Regions from separate parts of the Sphingobium sp. TomMM7A genome, predicted to be linked through region 3. Evidence: riboswitches for the same ligand, from Rfam matches in the RefSeq annotation. Region 3 holds a riboswitch; each other region holds the start of a gene.

Region 1 (4,824 bases), on a different replicon from region 3:
TGCAGCCGAATGAATTGATCGCTCCCGGTGAAGTCTGGCTGGTCGGCGCAGGCCCCGGCGACCCGGACCTCCTCACCCGCAAGGCCGAAAAGCTGATCGCCGCCGCGGAGATCGTCTTCTACGACGCCCTCGTCGGCCCCGGCGTACTTGACCTCATCCCGCAGGGCGTCGAGCGGATCAGCGTCGGCAAGCGTTCCGGCCGCCATTCAAAGGCGCAGGAAAGCATCAACGACCTGCTCCTCGCCGCCGCCAAAGCAGGCAAGCGCGTCGTGCGCCTCAAGGGGGGCGATCCCTCGGTATTCGGCCGCTCATCCGAAGAGATGGAGCATCTCGCCGCCGACGGCATCCGCTTCCATATCTGCCCCGGCATCACCACGGCAAGCGCTGCTGCCGCAAGCGGCAGCGCCTCGCTCACCCTGCGCGGCAAGGCGCGCGGCCTGACGCTGGTGACCGCGCATCTCAAAGCCAGTGAACCGCTCAAGCTCGACTGGGAGGCGCTCGCCCGTCCCGGCGGCACGCTTGGCATCTATATGGGCCGCGCCGCCGCCGGAGAGATCAGCCGCCAGCTGATCGCCGCAGGCCGCGATCCCGAAACGCCGGTGATGGTGGCGGTCAACGTCTCGCTCCCCACCGAACGCCTGATCCGCGGCAAGCTGTCCGCGCTTGCCTTCCTGGTCGCCACGATCAGCGACGAAGACCCGACCCTGCTGCTGATCGGCGAAGCGGTGGCGGGCACGTCCATGCCTGTAGGGGTTGCAGCCAGCGTCGCTCTTCAGCTTTGAAGACCGGCTCTGCGCAACTTTTGCCCTGAGCTTGCCGAACGCCCCCGAACTTAGTTGGAAGGAAGGGAGGGGGCTTCGGCAAGCTCAGCTTGGCTCGCGCCAGCGCGCCAGATCCTCCGGCCGATTGATATTCGGCAGCAGCAGTTCCGGCCGCTCCACCACCCGCGCGCCCACCCGCTCGATCCACCCGAAGATCGAGCGGTTATTCTCCTCACCCAGATGAGCATCCATTTCATCCGCAAGCCCGGCAGGCCAGAACCCCGCCAGTTGCTGCCCCTTCAGCACCGCCCCACTGTCACCCACAAGCGCCTCCACCAGAGCCGCCGGATAAACGGGCATGTCGCACCCCGTCGTCAGCACCGCATCGTAACCTTGACTGCGCGCATAATGCAGCGCCGCGTTCAGCCCGCCCAGCGGCCCCATGTCCGCCGCTGGCCGATCCGCTAGCCCCGTCAGCCCCTCGACGCTCCGCCCGCAGACCACCACTGCCTCCACATGCGGCGCGATCGCCGCCACAGCATGGTCGATCAGCGTGCGCCCGTCCGGCATCAGCGCGAGAGCCTTGTCGCTTCCGAACCGGGTGGATCGTCCCCCAGCCAGCACCGCACCCAGCAATCGCATTATCCACTCCTTGGCAGAACCCTCAACTTCCCCTATGGCGCGCGGCGTGAGCGGGCAACTGTTCACGAAAGATCGCGCCGGAAAGGGAATGCGGTGCGGACGGGATCACCGTCCAACTCCGCGGCTGTCCCTGCAACTGTAAGCGGCGAGCGCGATGCACAGGGAAACCCGCATGCCTTCAAAGGGGAAGGCGAGGGGGACCGGCCACTGGACCAAAAGTCCGGGAAGGCGTGCATCACCGCGACGACCCGCGAGCCAGGAAACCTACCGGCGCATGGTCGCTCTTGCCTTGGGTCCAGGGATAGGTCCGGGCACGGTGTTTTCCGTCTGAGCGACGAAGCGGCGCAGGGCCGCATCGGTGCGCGTGACGGGGCTGGCGTCTCTTCTTCCCGCGCACCGGCCGCTCATGCGGCAGGCCCTGGGCTCATGTCGCATGGCGCTCAGGGAAGACAGAAATATGATCAGGACCGGAATTTCACTGCTGGCGCTGCTGGCCGCCACCCCCGCTCTCGCCGAAGATTCGGGCGAGATCATCGTCACCGCGCTCGGCATTGAGCAACCCACCGATGAAGTCGGGCAGGCGGTGACCGTGATCGATGAAAAGACGATCGAAACGCGCCAGAATGTCAGCGTCGTCGATTTGCTGATCACCACGCCGGGCGTCCGCTTCAACCGCGCTGACGCCGTGGGCGGCGTCACCGGCATTTCGATCCGAGGCGCGGAAACGACGCAGACGCTGGTGCTGCTCGACGGCGTCAAGATCAATGACCCAAGCGTCATCGGTGATGCCTATGACTTCGGCAACCTGCTGACCGGCAACATCCGCCGCATCGAAGTGCTGCGCGGCTCCAACTCCGTCGTCTATGGCAGCCAGGCGATCGGCGGCGTCGTCAACATCATGTCGGAGGAACCCGGCGAACGCTTTGGCGGCAGCGCCTCGGTGGATTATGGTTATGCCGATACGCTGAACGCAAAGGCCGACATTTCGGGCAGCACAGGCATCGCCTCTGGCAGCGCGGGCGTCGCGTATTTCCGTACCGATGGCATTTCCGCAGCCAAAGGCGGCACGGAGAAGGACGGCTATGAGAACATCGCCACCAACGCAAAGCTGAAGCTCGCCTTCACCGACAATCTCAGCCTCGACCTGCGCGGCTATTATATCCATGCGGACCTCGACACCGACATCTTCTTCGGCGCGCCAGCCGACACGACCGACAGCAGCAAGCTTGACCAATATATCGGCTATGCAGGGCTGAACCTTGCCTCTTTCGACGGCAAATTGACGCAGCGGGCGGCGGTCACCTGGTTCCGTGCAGAGCGCAGCTATGAGTCGCCCTTTGGGCCTTCCGGCTTTACCGGAAAGACGTTGCGGTTCGAATATCAGGCCGTCTTCCAACCCATCGACAGGGCCAAGCTGCTGCTGGGATATGAACATGAACGGCCGGAATATGACTCGTTCTTCTTCGATTCCTTCGCAGGCCAGAATGTCTACAGCAATGCCGGCGCGAATATCGACAGCGTCCATGCCCTGGCCGTGGTCAAGCCCTTCGCCGGTCTGGCCCTGACCGGCGGCGTGCGTCATGACGATCACAGCCAGTTCGGCGGAGCGACCACCTTCGGCGCCAACGCCAACTATTCGCCCAACCATGGCCTCACCAATATTCGCGCAAGCTATGGTGAGGGGTTCCGCGCGCCATCGCTCTATCAGCTTTACGATCCCACCTATGGCAATGCCGCCCTCGATCCGGAGCGGTCGAAAAGCTATGATGTCGGCATCGACCAGCAGCTTGGCGGCGATCAGGCCACGATCTCGGTCACCGCGTTTCGCCGCACCATCGACGGCCAGATCGATTTCGACTTCGGCACGTCGCAATATTTCAATCTCGGCCGCACGCGCGCAAAGGGCGTGGAGGCTATGCTGACGTTGAAGCCTGTCGAAGCGCTGACTGTCACGGCTTCCTATAGCTATGTCGATGCGCGGAACCGCGACACGGGCGCTCGCCTCCCGCGCCGTCCGACGAATGTTGTCAGCCTCGCTGCCGACTATCGCTGGCAGTTCGGACTGTCGGCCGGAGCGACGCTGCTGATGGCCAGCGACAGCTATAATAATGCATCCGCCACCCAGCGGATCGATGGCTATGCGCGGCTGGACCTGCGCGCTTCGCTGCCGATCAACGAGCATCTGGAGATTTACGGCCGCATCGACAATGTTACGGATGAAGAATATGCGACCGTCTATGGCTACAGCACCTACGGCCGATCGGCCTATGGCGGCGTGCGTGTCCGCTTCTGACGGTAGAAGGTGAAGGGGGTGGGCGACCGCCCCGCTTCATCGCCGGGGCGCGGCCTTTGGCTGCGTCCTGCCTTTGCTTGCGGCGTCCGCCTGCGCCACGATGCTGCGCGCGGCCTGCACATAGGCGAGGCCGCCGCACACGGTCCACGCTTGCGGTACGTGGATGCGGGGGATGGATCGCAGCACCGGGTGGTGCAGCATTTCCGTCCCCTGATCGACGACCTTTTCGCTGCCTTGCTCCACAATCAGATAGTCGGGCCTGGCCGCGATCATCTCCTCCAGCGGCACCTGCGCCAGCGCTGGCTTGCCAAGTTTCGCAGCCAGATTGGTGAGGCCTGCGCGCCGGATCAACTCATCGACCAAAGTGCCGGTCCCGGTCATATAGCCGCGCCGCTGATAATAGGCCGCAACGCCGCCGCGCCGGGAGCGGGGCAGGGCGGCAAGGTCGCGCTCCATGCCCGCGATCATCGCCTCGCCCCGCGCGGGATGGCCGACAACGGCCGCCACCTGCCGGATCTGGTCGCGGATGGCGGCAAAACTGTCCGCGCTCGCCAGCCCGAGCTTGCGCCATCGCCCATCCGGCGCGCCGACAACGCCGCCAGCGCCATCGGGAAAGCCGATCACCAGGTCGGGGCGCAGCGCCAATACCTCTTCGGCCGGACGCTTCAGCACGGGGAAACGCCGCGCCTGCCCGATCGCCGCCGACAGTTCCGGATCATGGCCATAGGGGCTCAAGGCCGCGATCTGCCCCGGATCGGCGAGCGCCAGCACATATTGGTCGGAACAGGTGTTGAGCGACACGATACGCTTGGGCGGCGCGGGCGCAGCGCCGGTCAGGCTGACCAAACAACATATCGCCAACATCCTTCTGCGCACCAATCCAGCCTCCGCAAAGCGCCGTGCTCCCGCTTTCGCCGCAGCACTACAACCCCTATCAGCAGCCTTGGAGCGCGCAAGCCATGAAGGCCCGCCGCCCTCCCCTGCTGCTCCCCATCCTTCTCGCGCTCACCCTTTTGGCAGCACTCGGCTCCCTTACACTGGGCGCGGTCCCACTCTCTCCCGCCCGCATCCTGGCCGTCCTCACCGGCGGCGGTGACGAAGTCGCCCGCGCTATCCTCATCGACCTGC
Region 2 (4,824 bases), 390 kb from region 3:
TCTCCATCTGGAGGGACATCATCTCGCCACCAACCGCCGCATCCTCTGCGCCAGCCCCGCCTATCTTGCCGCGCATGGCATTCCGGACAAGATCGCCGACCTCCCCCGCCACCGCCTGCTCGCGGCCGATGGACAATTGCCATGGCGGCTGATGAATGGCCGCGCGCGCAAGCTGATCGATGGCCAAAGCCATGTCCGCACCAACAGCAGCGAAATCGTGCGCGAACTCGCCCTTACCGGGGTCGGGATCGCCTTGCGCTCGCTCTGGGACGTGGGCGACCTGATCGCGGAAGGCAGCCTCGTCCGCGTCCTCGATAGCTGGGAAGGCCCCGCTGACCTCGCCGTTCACGCCGTCCACCCCCGCGCCGCAGGCCGTCCCGCCGCCGTTGATGCCTTCATCGGCTTCCTGCGCGAAATCTTCCGCGATGCATCGTGGAACCGGGGCGGCTGATAGCATGAAGCCCCTTAGCGCCATCCGCTCAACTGCTTGAAAAGCGCAGAAATCCCTTCCTGAAATCATTTGCAAGCAGGCTGTCAAAAAACAGAAGCTTTCCGGAGTTAACCTGCGTAATGGCAGCGGGAAACAGGCCGATGTTATCGTTCGAGCCATAAGAAATTGAGAGAGGATAAGGGCCATGCGCCCCAATAACGCATCACATTTTTCCGCCTGCGCCGCCCAGGAAGCGCGGCAGGCCAGGGAAGCCCGCCTTCGCGGCGCAGACCAGGCCACCATCGCCCTCCACAATGAACGCGCCGTCCGCTACCAAGCCATGGCCCTACGCCTCCAGCGCGAGCGCGGCGCGACGCTGAACTAATCCATCAACGCCAAGCGGCTACGCCAGCGTCCCACCACGTACCGTCATGCCAGCGAAAGCTGGCATCTCAGGCGACCACGCGCCTCCTAGCAAGGGGATCCCAGCTTCCGCTGGGATGACAAACGGAAAAATGAGGGACACGCCCATTCCCTCTCCCCTTCAGGGGAGAGGGTGCCGAGCGTAGCGAAGGCGGGAGAGGGGAACGCAAAGCACGACCGCCGCTCCCCTCTCCCCAACCCTCTCCCCTGAAGGGGAGAGGGAGCAAGTTACCTCACCCCACCCCCCTACCCACCCCCCTTGCCCAACCCCCACACCTCCGCTATCGCCCCGTCACCCAGGCAACCCCTGGGAAAATGATCGCGCCGGTGCCTCGAAAGAGGCTTAAAAGGGAACATGGTAAAGGAGGCATCCGCCTCCCCAAGCCAAGGCTGTCCCTGCAACTGTAAGCGGCGAGCGCGATGCACATCGCCCCACCTCCTAGGCGGGATGGGGCAAGTCACTGAGCCGGACGCTAAATCCTGCGAGGCCCGGGAAGGCCGTGCATCAAGCGATGACCCGCGAGCCAGGAGACCTGCCAGCGTCTGGTCGCTCTTGCCTTGGTCCAGGGGATGGCCGCGGCACGGTAGTTTCCGTCTGAGCGACGAACGAGCGGCGAGAGGCCGCTTCGGTGACGCTGGCGGTCGCCTTGGGGGCGTCCGGCCGTCGGCGCGCGCCGGTCGCCGTCTGGCGGCAGGTCTCTCGCCGAGTGTCGCCAGACGCCCGGAGTGCATCAAGTGAAACTACCCAATCAACTCCACCGCGCTGCCTGCGCGCTGACCGCCACGCTCCTCCCATTCCCCGCCTTCGCTGCCGATGCGAATGACGCGGGCGAGGATGCGAACACCATCGTCGTCTTCGGCCGGGGAGAGGACAAGATCGGCACCGCTCATGCGGCAAGCGAGGGCAGCGTCGGCGGCGCGGACCTTCTCGTCCGCCCGCTGCTGCGCGTCGCCGAACTGCTCGAAGCGGTGCCCGGCATGGTCGCGGCCCAACATTCGGGCAGCGGCAAGGCCAATCAGTATTTCCTGCGCGGCTTCAATCTCGACCATGGGTCGGACTTCACCACCTATATCGACGGCGTTCAGATGAACTTCCGCAGCCACGGCCATGGCCAAGGCTATCTCGACTTGAACGGCCTCATCCCCGAAATCATCGCGAGAGAGGATTTTCGCAAAGGCCCCTATCGCGCCGATGGCGGCGACTTCGCACTCGCGGGCGCGGCCTATATGACCACGATCGATGGCTATGACCGTCCATGGGGCGCGGCGGAGGGCGGCTCCTTCGGCTGGCGCAGACTGGCGGTGGGCGGCACGGTAAAGGCAGGCGCAGGCAATCTCACCCTCGTCGCCCAGGCCAAGGCTTATGACGGCCCGTGGCAGGAGGCCGAACATCTGCGCCACTATGCAGGTTTCGCCAAATATACGCTTCCCGCCGGGGCCGGTAAGATCGACGCCACGCTCCACGCCTATCGCGCGACATGGCGCCCGACCGAGCAGATACCCGAACGGATCATCGGCACGCCGCTCTGCCCCGATGTCTTCTGTTCGCCCGATCCGTCCGCGCGCGGCGAAACGACGCGCATCATCGGCAATATCGCTACCCTCCAGCCGACATGGCGCGCCAATCTCTACGCGCAATTCTATGACTGGACGATGTTCTCCAACCCCACCTACACCGATCCCGACGGCACCAGCGCGCAAATCGAGCAGTTCGATCGACGCTGGGTACTGGGCTTCACCGGCGAAAAGCGCTGGGACATCGCCTCCGCTCTGCAACTGAAGCTCGGCACGGAAAATCGCTATGACGCGATCGGCAATGTCGGCGTCAATCGCACGTCGAACCGCACCTCCCTATCCTCGCTCGGCCGCTATCGCGTAAAGCAGGGTTCAGCCGCGCTCTATGGCGAAGCCACCGTCACGCCGCTGCCGGGCTTGCGAGTCACTGGCGGCCTGCGCGGCGACTATTATCATTACGACGTCCGCGCCCGCGACGCCGTCGCCGCTGCGCTGGGCGAAGGCAGCGGATCGGACACGCTCGTCTCTCCCAAGGCATCTGCGGCCTGGGCAATCACGCCGCATGTCGAACTTTATGCCAATTGGGGCCGGGGCTTTCATTCCAACGATGCGCGCGGCGCGGTCAATGTCGACACGCCTGTCCCGATGCTCGTGCGCGGCACGGGCAAGGAATTGGGCGGCCGCCTGCAACTACCCGGCTTCACCTTCACCGCAACCTATTGGTGGCTGAACGTCGGGAGCGAGTTGCGCTTCATCGGCGACTCCAACGCGGTCGAACCCAGCGGAGCCAGCCGCCGCCACGGCTATGAGCTTGTCGCCTTCTGGCGCCCGCTCCCCTGGCTCGCCTTCGACGGCAATTACACCGCCAGCCACAGCCGCTATACCAATGGCGACCATATCCCTAACGCCTTCAAAAACGCCGCGTCCGCTGGCGCAGCCATCGTGCTTGACCCATGGGAAGCCAGCATCCGCGTCCGTCACCTTGGCCCCTCGCCGCTGATCGAGGACAATAGCGTGCGCGATTCCGGTAGCACGGTCGTCAACGCGCGCGCCGCCTGGAAGGGGAAGCGGGTGCAAGTCTATGCCGAACTGCTCAACATCCTTGGCAGCGGGGACAAGGACATCGCTTATTATTACGAGTCCTACCTTCCCGCCGCAGATGCGGAGCCTGTCGAAGGGAGGCTAAGCCGCGTGGTCGAACCGCGAACGGTGAGAGGCGGCATCAAGTTCAGCTTCTAATGCTGGGGAAGGCCGCATCTACAAAGACCCTGCGGCCTTCCCAATCAATGGCTTACATAATGAACGGCGATGTTCATAAAGTAAAAGTGGATAGGGCAACGGTCAAACTACAATAGAATACATGTTAAATACCCGTGGAAATTTTGAGACGTAGTTGACCTCTTTTCGCCGCTATGCAATTTTCCCCCTCGGCAATCTGGACAAAGAATCAGTAGCCTGGAGAGGATGCCAATGAAGCACGCACCATTAAGGGGCGCCGTTTTTCACGCGATATTGCGTGACTGCCTGGAAGCACAGCGCGCCCCCAAGGAAACAGAAATACAACTGATTGCCTGCAAAATATGGCAGGACAGTTTCGCGGCGATCACGCACAAGAACTGGCACGACCTCGTACCGGGCGGCGAGGAGTATGAATACACCATCAACGCCGCGCGCATGGCCTTCGGCCTGCACGCGACCAACACCGCCGCCTAAATGGATAGCCCAATCCGCTTACGCCGACGATTGCCGGATCAAAGCTGGAACTGGGTTATCCATTCGCAGATGAGCGCGGGCTTGCTCTCGCCTTCTATCTCTACCGTTGCTTCGGTGGTCAGCTGAATCTGCCCCGGCCGCTTTTCGACGATCTCCAGCGGCTTGAACCTTCCGCGCACACGTTTGCCGGATCGTACGGGCGCCAGAAAACGCAGCTTGTTGCTGCCATAATTGATCTCCGTGGCGCCGTCGGGAACGATGTCGCCTCGCGCATCGGCGCATAGATGCGGCAGGAGTGAAAGCGTCAGGAAACCATGAGCAATCGTCCCGCCGAAGGGTGACTGCTTCGCGCGCTCCGGATCGACATGGATATATTGATGATCCTTGGTCGCTTCGGCGAACTGGTCGATCATCTCCTGACTGACCAGGAACCAGTCCGACACGTCTTCCTCGTCCGCCCGCGCCTGAAGATAATCGAGAAACTGGCTCATTCCATTCACCCCCCATGCTGCTCCAAGAGCAAAACTATGCACAAGCATGCGCGAATGCGATAGGAAAATACTCTAGTGGTGATGAGGATCAGTTGGACCTTGTCAGCGGCGTCGAGTTACTTACCCTTCCCAAAAGAATAAGCTGGAGAGGCCATGACTGGAGAAGACAAGAAGCTTCGGCTGCACGAAAGCCGTGCAGCCGAAGAGTCGAGGGATGGATATCGATCGCGGAACCATCCACGATCAAACATC
Region 3 (4,824 bases):
ACGCGAGGCGGTCGAACAGGGCGGCGGCGTTCGGCGTGTCGATCAGGCGGAATAGCGGGCAATCGCCGCGCGGGATGAAGCCGTGGCGGATAAGTAGCGCATCGAGGCTGGCGGCGCGGGCGGGGAGGGTCGCGATCGTCTCGTCAATCCAGCGCTGGTCTCGACAGGCGGCGCGGCCAAAGTCGATCGCGGCTGCGGAAAGGGGCCAGTCTCCCAGCAGCCTGCGGCAGGCGGCAATGATGGAGGCCGGGCCGAGGAGGAAGCCGAGGCGGACACCAGCGAGCCCGAAGAATTTGCCGAAGGAACGGAAGATGAGCAGGCGGCGGGAATCCGCGACTTCGACCGCCATGCTGGCGCCGGGCAGGCAGTCAGCAAAGGCCTCATCGACGACCAGCCAGCCGCCTTCCCTTTCCTGTTGAGTTAGAAGCTGCTGCATTTGCGCCTGCGTATAGAGGCGGCCATCGGGATTGTTAGGATTGGCGAGCAGGAGCGCGGTGCCCGGTGGCGCGTCTTCGGGTCGCTGCAACGGGCGCGAATTCGGGAAAACCTGCGCATGGGTGCGGTAAGACGGCAGGATATGGCAGGCGGGCGTATCGATCAGGTGGCCAAGCAGGCGCAGGCCGGTTTCGCTGCCCGGCAGTGCGCAGATGTGATCGGGGGACACGCCGAAATATGTGGCGGCAGCCTGTTCGAGATCGGCAAGTGCCGCGGGATCGGGGAGGGATTGCCAGTCCGGGTTGATCGTGGCGGTGCCGGGCCAGGCGAGCGGATTTATGCCGGTGGAAAGATCAATCCAGGGAAGGCGCGTCTCATAATGCTGACGCGCCGCAGCCAGACGACCACCATGCCAATGGAAGATACCACTCATCGTGCCAGCACCAGTGCGGCTAGCAGGCCGCTTTCGATGAGTTCGATCCCGGCACCATGACCATCGCCAGAAATGCCGCCGATCCGGCTACGCAGCCACCATCCCCAAAGCGGGACGAGGATAGCGGCGGACAGGAGGGCGGGAATGATCAGGCAGAAAGCTAGGGCCAGCATCGTCCAGCCGAGCAGATGCGCCGGGCTGATGCTTTCACGGAAGCGGCTGGCCAAGCCCTCATGGAGCGGCGGGAGCCAGAGGGTCCATGCCAGCGGGCCGATCCGCGCGACGAAGGGCACGGCGATGATGGCGATCGGCGCGACATGTTCCGCGCAGAGACGCAGCAGGACGAGCTTCGCCAGCAGTTGCAGGACGATCGCGACGACGCCGAAGCTCCCGATATGCGGGTCGGCAAGAACGGCGGACAGCTTTGCCGGGTCGCCATGGGCTGCCCCTACCCCGTCAGCGATGTCGCCAAGACCGTCGAGATGAAGCGCCCCGGTGATGGCGACCCAGGCGATCAGGCCGAGCAAGGCGGCCATCCAGGGATCGACGATCAGGCCGATCGTCATGGCGGCGGCGACGGCAAGGCCGACGATGATGCCGGTCGCGGGAAACCAGCGGATCGCGGCGGCGAAGTCCTCCTCCTCCGCCCGCACTTGCGGGAACGGCAGGCGGGTCATGAGTTGCAGCGCGAGGATGAGGCGGGTCATGTTACAAGCCCGGTGATCTGCGCGCTGGGATTGTCTCCCGGCCAGATACGCAGGCTGAGCAAGGCGCCATAGGGAAGGTCGATTGCCCAGGCCTGCTGGTAAGTGAAGCCGCACAGGGTAGTCAGCGCGCCACGGATCGCACCGGCATGGGTGAGGACCAGCGAGGGTCGGTCGATTTCGCCAAGTGCCGCCTTTACGCGCAGGCAAAGGCTGGACCAGCCTTCCCCTCCCGGCGGAGGATGGTCTTCCGGGGATGACCAGAAGCGACCAATTTCCTCGGTAGGGAGAGTTGCGGGATCGGTGCCTTCCCACGCGCCGAAGTGCAGCTCCCGCCAGCGCGCGTCGACGTCGTGCGGCACTTGCCTGTTGGTTGCGATCAGGGCGGCCGGAGCGTGGGCGCGATTGAGGTCGGAGCTGATCAAGCGGTCGAATACAAGCGCGCGGGATCGTTCGATGCATAGCTGCATGGCGGCCGGGTCGGGGGGCATATCCATGTGACCGAGCAGGAGGCCGGGCGTTTGTGGCGCTGCGTGGCGCATCAGGTGGAGCGTGAGCGGGCTCATAGCGCGTTAGCCACGGCGGCTTCGGCGAAGGTTGCCATCTGGTCGTGCGCGGCGAGGGCCGAGCGGATGAGTTGCGCCGCGACGGCTGCGCCGCTGCCTTCGCCGAGGCGCATGTCGAGGTGAAGCAAGGGGTTCAGGCCGAGCTTTTCGAGCAGCCGGGCATGGCCTGCTTCGGCGGAGCAGTGGGCGGCGAGGCAGTGGGCGGTGATGGCGGGATTGTCGTGCGCCAGAGGGGCGATGGCCGCGCCGCAGATAAAGCCGTCGAGCAGCACCGGCACGCGCATCATGCGCGCGGCGAGGATGGCGCCTGCCATCGCCGCGATCTCTCGCCCGCCGAGACGGCGGAGGGTTTCGAAGGCGTCGGTGCAATGGGGACCGTGCAGCGTATGCGCGATCTGGACGGCCTGCGTCTTGCGAGTGAGGGCGGCTGCGTCGATGCCGGTGCCCCTCCCCGTCCAGTCCTGCGCCTCGCCATCAAAGGATTCAAGGCACAGTGCGGCGGCAGAAGTGGTGTTGGCGATGCCCATTTCACCTGCGAAGAACAGGTCGCAATCTTGCACGACGGCGGCGGCGCCCGCGTTCAGGGCGTCGAGGCACTCCGCTTCCGTCATCGCGGAGGCTTCGCATATGTCGGCGGTGGGATTGTCGAGGGCGAGCGGGACAATGACCAGCTCGGCTCGGCAGGCGCCCGCAAGCGCGTTGATCGCCGCGCCGCCCGTCTGGAAGTTCGCGACCATCTGCGCGGTGACGGAAGGCGGGAAGGCACTGACGCCACGCGCGGCGACGCCATGATTGCCCGCGAAGATGGCGGCGCGGATGCGATCGGCGCGCGGGCGTTCGCGACCTTGCCAGCCTGCCATGAAGAGGGCGATCTCCTCCAGCCGGCCGAGCGATCCGGCGGGTTTCGTCAAAGATGCCTGCCGCGCCGCTGCGGCTTCGATCGCCGCCGCATGAGGTTCGGGGAGATTGGCGAGCGCGGCCTGAAAAGCAGCGCGATCCTGAAAGCGGATCATGTGCAAACAAAGCCTTCGGGCGGCGTACGGACGATGAAATGGCCCTTCACCCCCTGCGGCCATTCGGCGTAGCGCACGACGCCTTCTTCGCTGGCGGCGTGGCGCAGGGCGTAATCGAGGATCGCGCGGGCGGCCTCTGCGTCCGGGGTAAAATCGCCCAGCACATAGCCGACCTTGCCGGGACCACGCACATGGACGGTGCAATGACGCTGGCAGGCGAAGAGGCATGGCATGTCCTGCACGGCAACCGCTTCATAGGCAGGCTCGGCCGCCTGAAGATCGCGCATGGCCTCAACCAGCAGCGCGCCGCCGCGTCGTCCTGCTCCATCTTCCCGCTGATCGGCGGACAGGCGGCAGGTCGAGCAGACCACCACCGAAGCTCTATTTTCGACCGCGCACAACATCAACGGCGCGCTTCCATAACCATGTGAACATGAAAGACCGTCATCATGGTCCTCCCCGCAAAATCGAACCGCAAACAGCCCTGCCCGGCCGTATGGCGAGCAAGGCGGTGGCTGTCGTCCGCGAGGGGAACCCCGTTCGTCCGGCACACCCTGTCCGGTCGAAGAACGACTGCGGCAGGCAGGTCTCCTGGCTCACGGGTCGCTGCGCACCGGCCGCCTTCTCGGGGGAAAGTTCCTCCAATGGCTGCGTGGCCGGTCCACTCACCGCTTACAGTTGCAGGGGCAGCGCGGGCATTACACCCGACTTCCCTTTTGATCCCCGAGGGGAACCTGTCGCGGGGCTGCTGATAAAGAGGCAACGGCGCCTCCGCAAGCGGTAGATGGAGCGGCGCTTCGTCAGTCGGGCAGGTCGCCCGCCGCGAGCACGGCATCGGGCCGGGCAAGCACGACGATCGGCAATCCGGCGCTGGCCGCACGCTCGGCTGCGAGACGGGTCGGGGCGGAGATGGTGACGAGCAGCGGGCAATTGGCGAGCGCCGCCTTTTCCACCAGCTCAAAGGAACAGCGGGAAGACAGCAGCGCGAAGCCGCCATCCCAGGACATTTGCCGCCGCCGCATGGCCCCGATCAGCTTGTCGAAGGCATTGTGGCGGCCCACATCCTCATAGGCGAGGCGGATCGCACCATCCGCCCCGGCCAGCGCAGCAACATGGACCGCGCCGGTTTGCCGGTTGAGCGGCTGATGCGCGGCAAGATCGTGCAGCGCGCCGAAGATCGCTTCCCGGCTCGCTTTCGATCGGGCGGTCACGACAGGCAAGGGCCGCATCGCCTGCTCCAGATTTTCAACGCCGCACAGACCACAGGAAGAATCGGAGACGCGATGACGGACCCGGCCCAGCAGCCCCTCGACGCGGTCTTCCGGCAGCGTAGCCCGTGCGACCAAGCCCTGCTCCGTAGCATGGACATCGACGTCGAGCGGCGCGTCGGATGGGATGACCAGCCGCTCGGCCAGCGCGAACCCCTGCACCAGTTCCGCAACATTGGTCGGCGTCGCCATCAACACGGCATAGCCAACGCCGTTGAACTCGATCGCGACGGGCACTTCCTCCGCCAACTCGCGCGTCACGGGCGACGCCTCGCCGTCGGGCGTGATGCGGGTAAAGGAAAAAGGCGAAGTCATAAGGCCGGTCTAGGCGGGCAATGTGCGCCCGGCAATATGGTGTGGGAGGCAAATGGACGCGGTCATGCAACTGCCGCTTCCCTTTGGCGG

Evidence for each region. Region 3 has a riboswitch for cobalamin ahead of ACZ5ZH_RS14345 (DUF1636 domain-containing protein). Riboswitches for the same ligand answer to the same signal wherever they lie in the genome.
Region 1: it holds a riboswitch for cobalamin, as region 3 does, so the genes downstream of both, ACZ5ZH_RS00505 (TonB-dependent receptor plug domain-containing protein) here and ACZ5ZH_RS14345 (DUF1636 domain-containing protein) in region 3, are expected to answer to the same signal.
Region 2: it holds a riboswitch for cobalamin, as region 3 does, so the genes downstream of both, ACZ5ZH_RS16930 (TonB-dependent receptor) here and ACZ5ZH_RS14345 (DUF1636 domain-containing protein) in region 3, are expected to answer to the same signal.

What each region holds. Positions count from the first base shown of each region.
Region 1 is NZ_AP027311.1:97,313-102,136, forward strand. Features, by position in the region: gene ACZ5ZH_RS00490 (molybdopterin-dependent oxidoreductase) at 1-13, shown strand, start outside; gene cobA (uroporphyrinogen-III C-methyltransferase) at 1-782, shown strand, start outside; gene mobA (molybdenum cofactor guanylyltransferase) at 867-1,403, opposite strand; cobalamin riboswitch at 1,465-1,689, shown strand; gene ACZ5ZH_RS00505 (TonB-dependent receptor plug domain-containing protein) at 1,861-3,696, shown strand; gene ACZ5ZH_RS00510 (ABC transporter substrate-binding protein) at 3,733-4,560, opposite strand; gene ACZ5ZH_RS00515 (FecCD family ABC transporter permease) at 4,656-4,824, shown strand, end outside.
Region 2 is NZ_AP027312.1:941,235-946,058, forward strand. Features, by position in the region: gene ACZ5ZH_RS16920 (LysR family transcriptional regulator) at 1-451, shown strand, start outside; gene ACZ5ZH_RS16925 (hypothetical protein) at 636-815, shown strand; cobalamin riboswitch at 1,162-1,408, shown strand; gene ACZ5ZH_RS16930 (TonB-dependent receptor) at 1,628-3,607, shown strand; gene ACZ5ZH_RS16935 (hypothetical protein) at 3,839-4,081, shown strand; gene ACZ5ZH_RS16940 (MaoC family dehydratase) at 4,120-4,572, opposite strand.
Region 3 is NZ_AP027312.1:333,952-338,775, reverse strand. Features, by position in the region: gene ACZ5ZH_RS14365 (threonine-phosphate decarboxylase) at 1-868, opposite strand, end outside; gene ACZ5ZH_RS14360 (adenosylcobinamide-GDP ribazoletransferase) at 865-1,575, opposite strand; gene ACZ5ZH_RS14355 (histidine phosphatase family protein) at 1,572-2,138, opposite strand; gene cobT (nicotinate-nucleotide--dimethylbenzimidazole phosphoribosyltransferase) at 2,135-3,151, opposite strand; gene ACZ5ZH_RS14345 (DUF1636 domain-containing protein) at 3,148-3,555, opposite strand; cobalamin riboswitch at 3,716-3,904, opposite strand; gene fdhD (formate dehydrogenase accessory sulfurtransferase FdhD) at 3,952-4,734, opposite strand.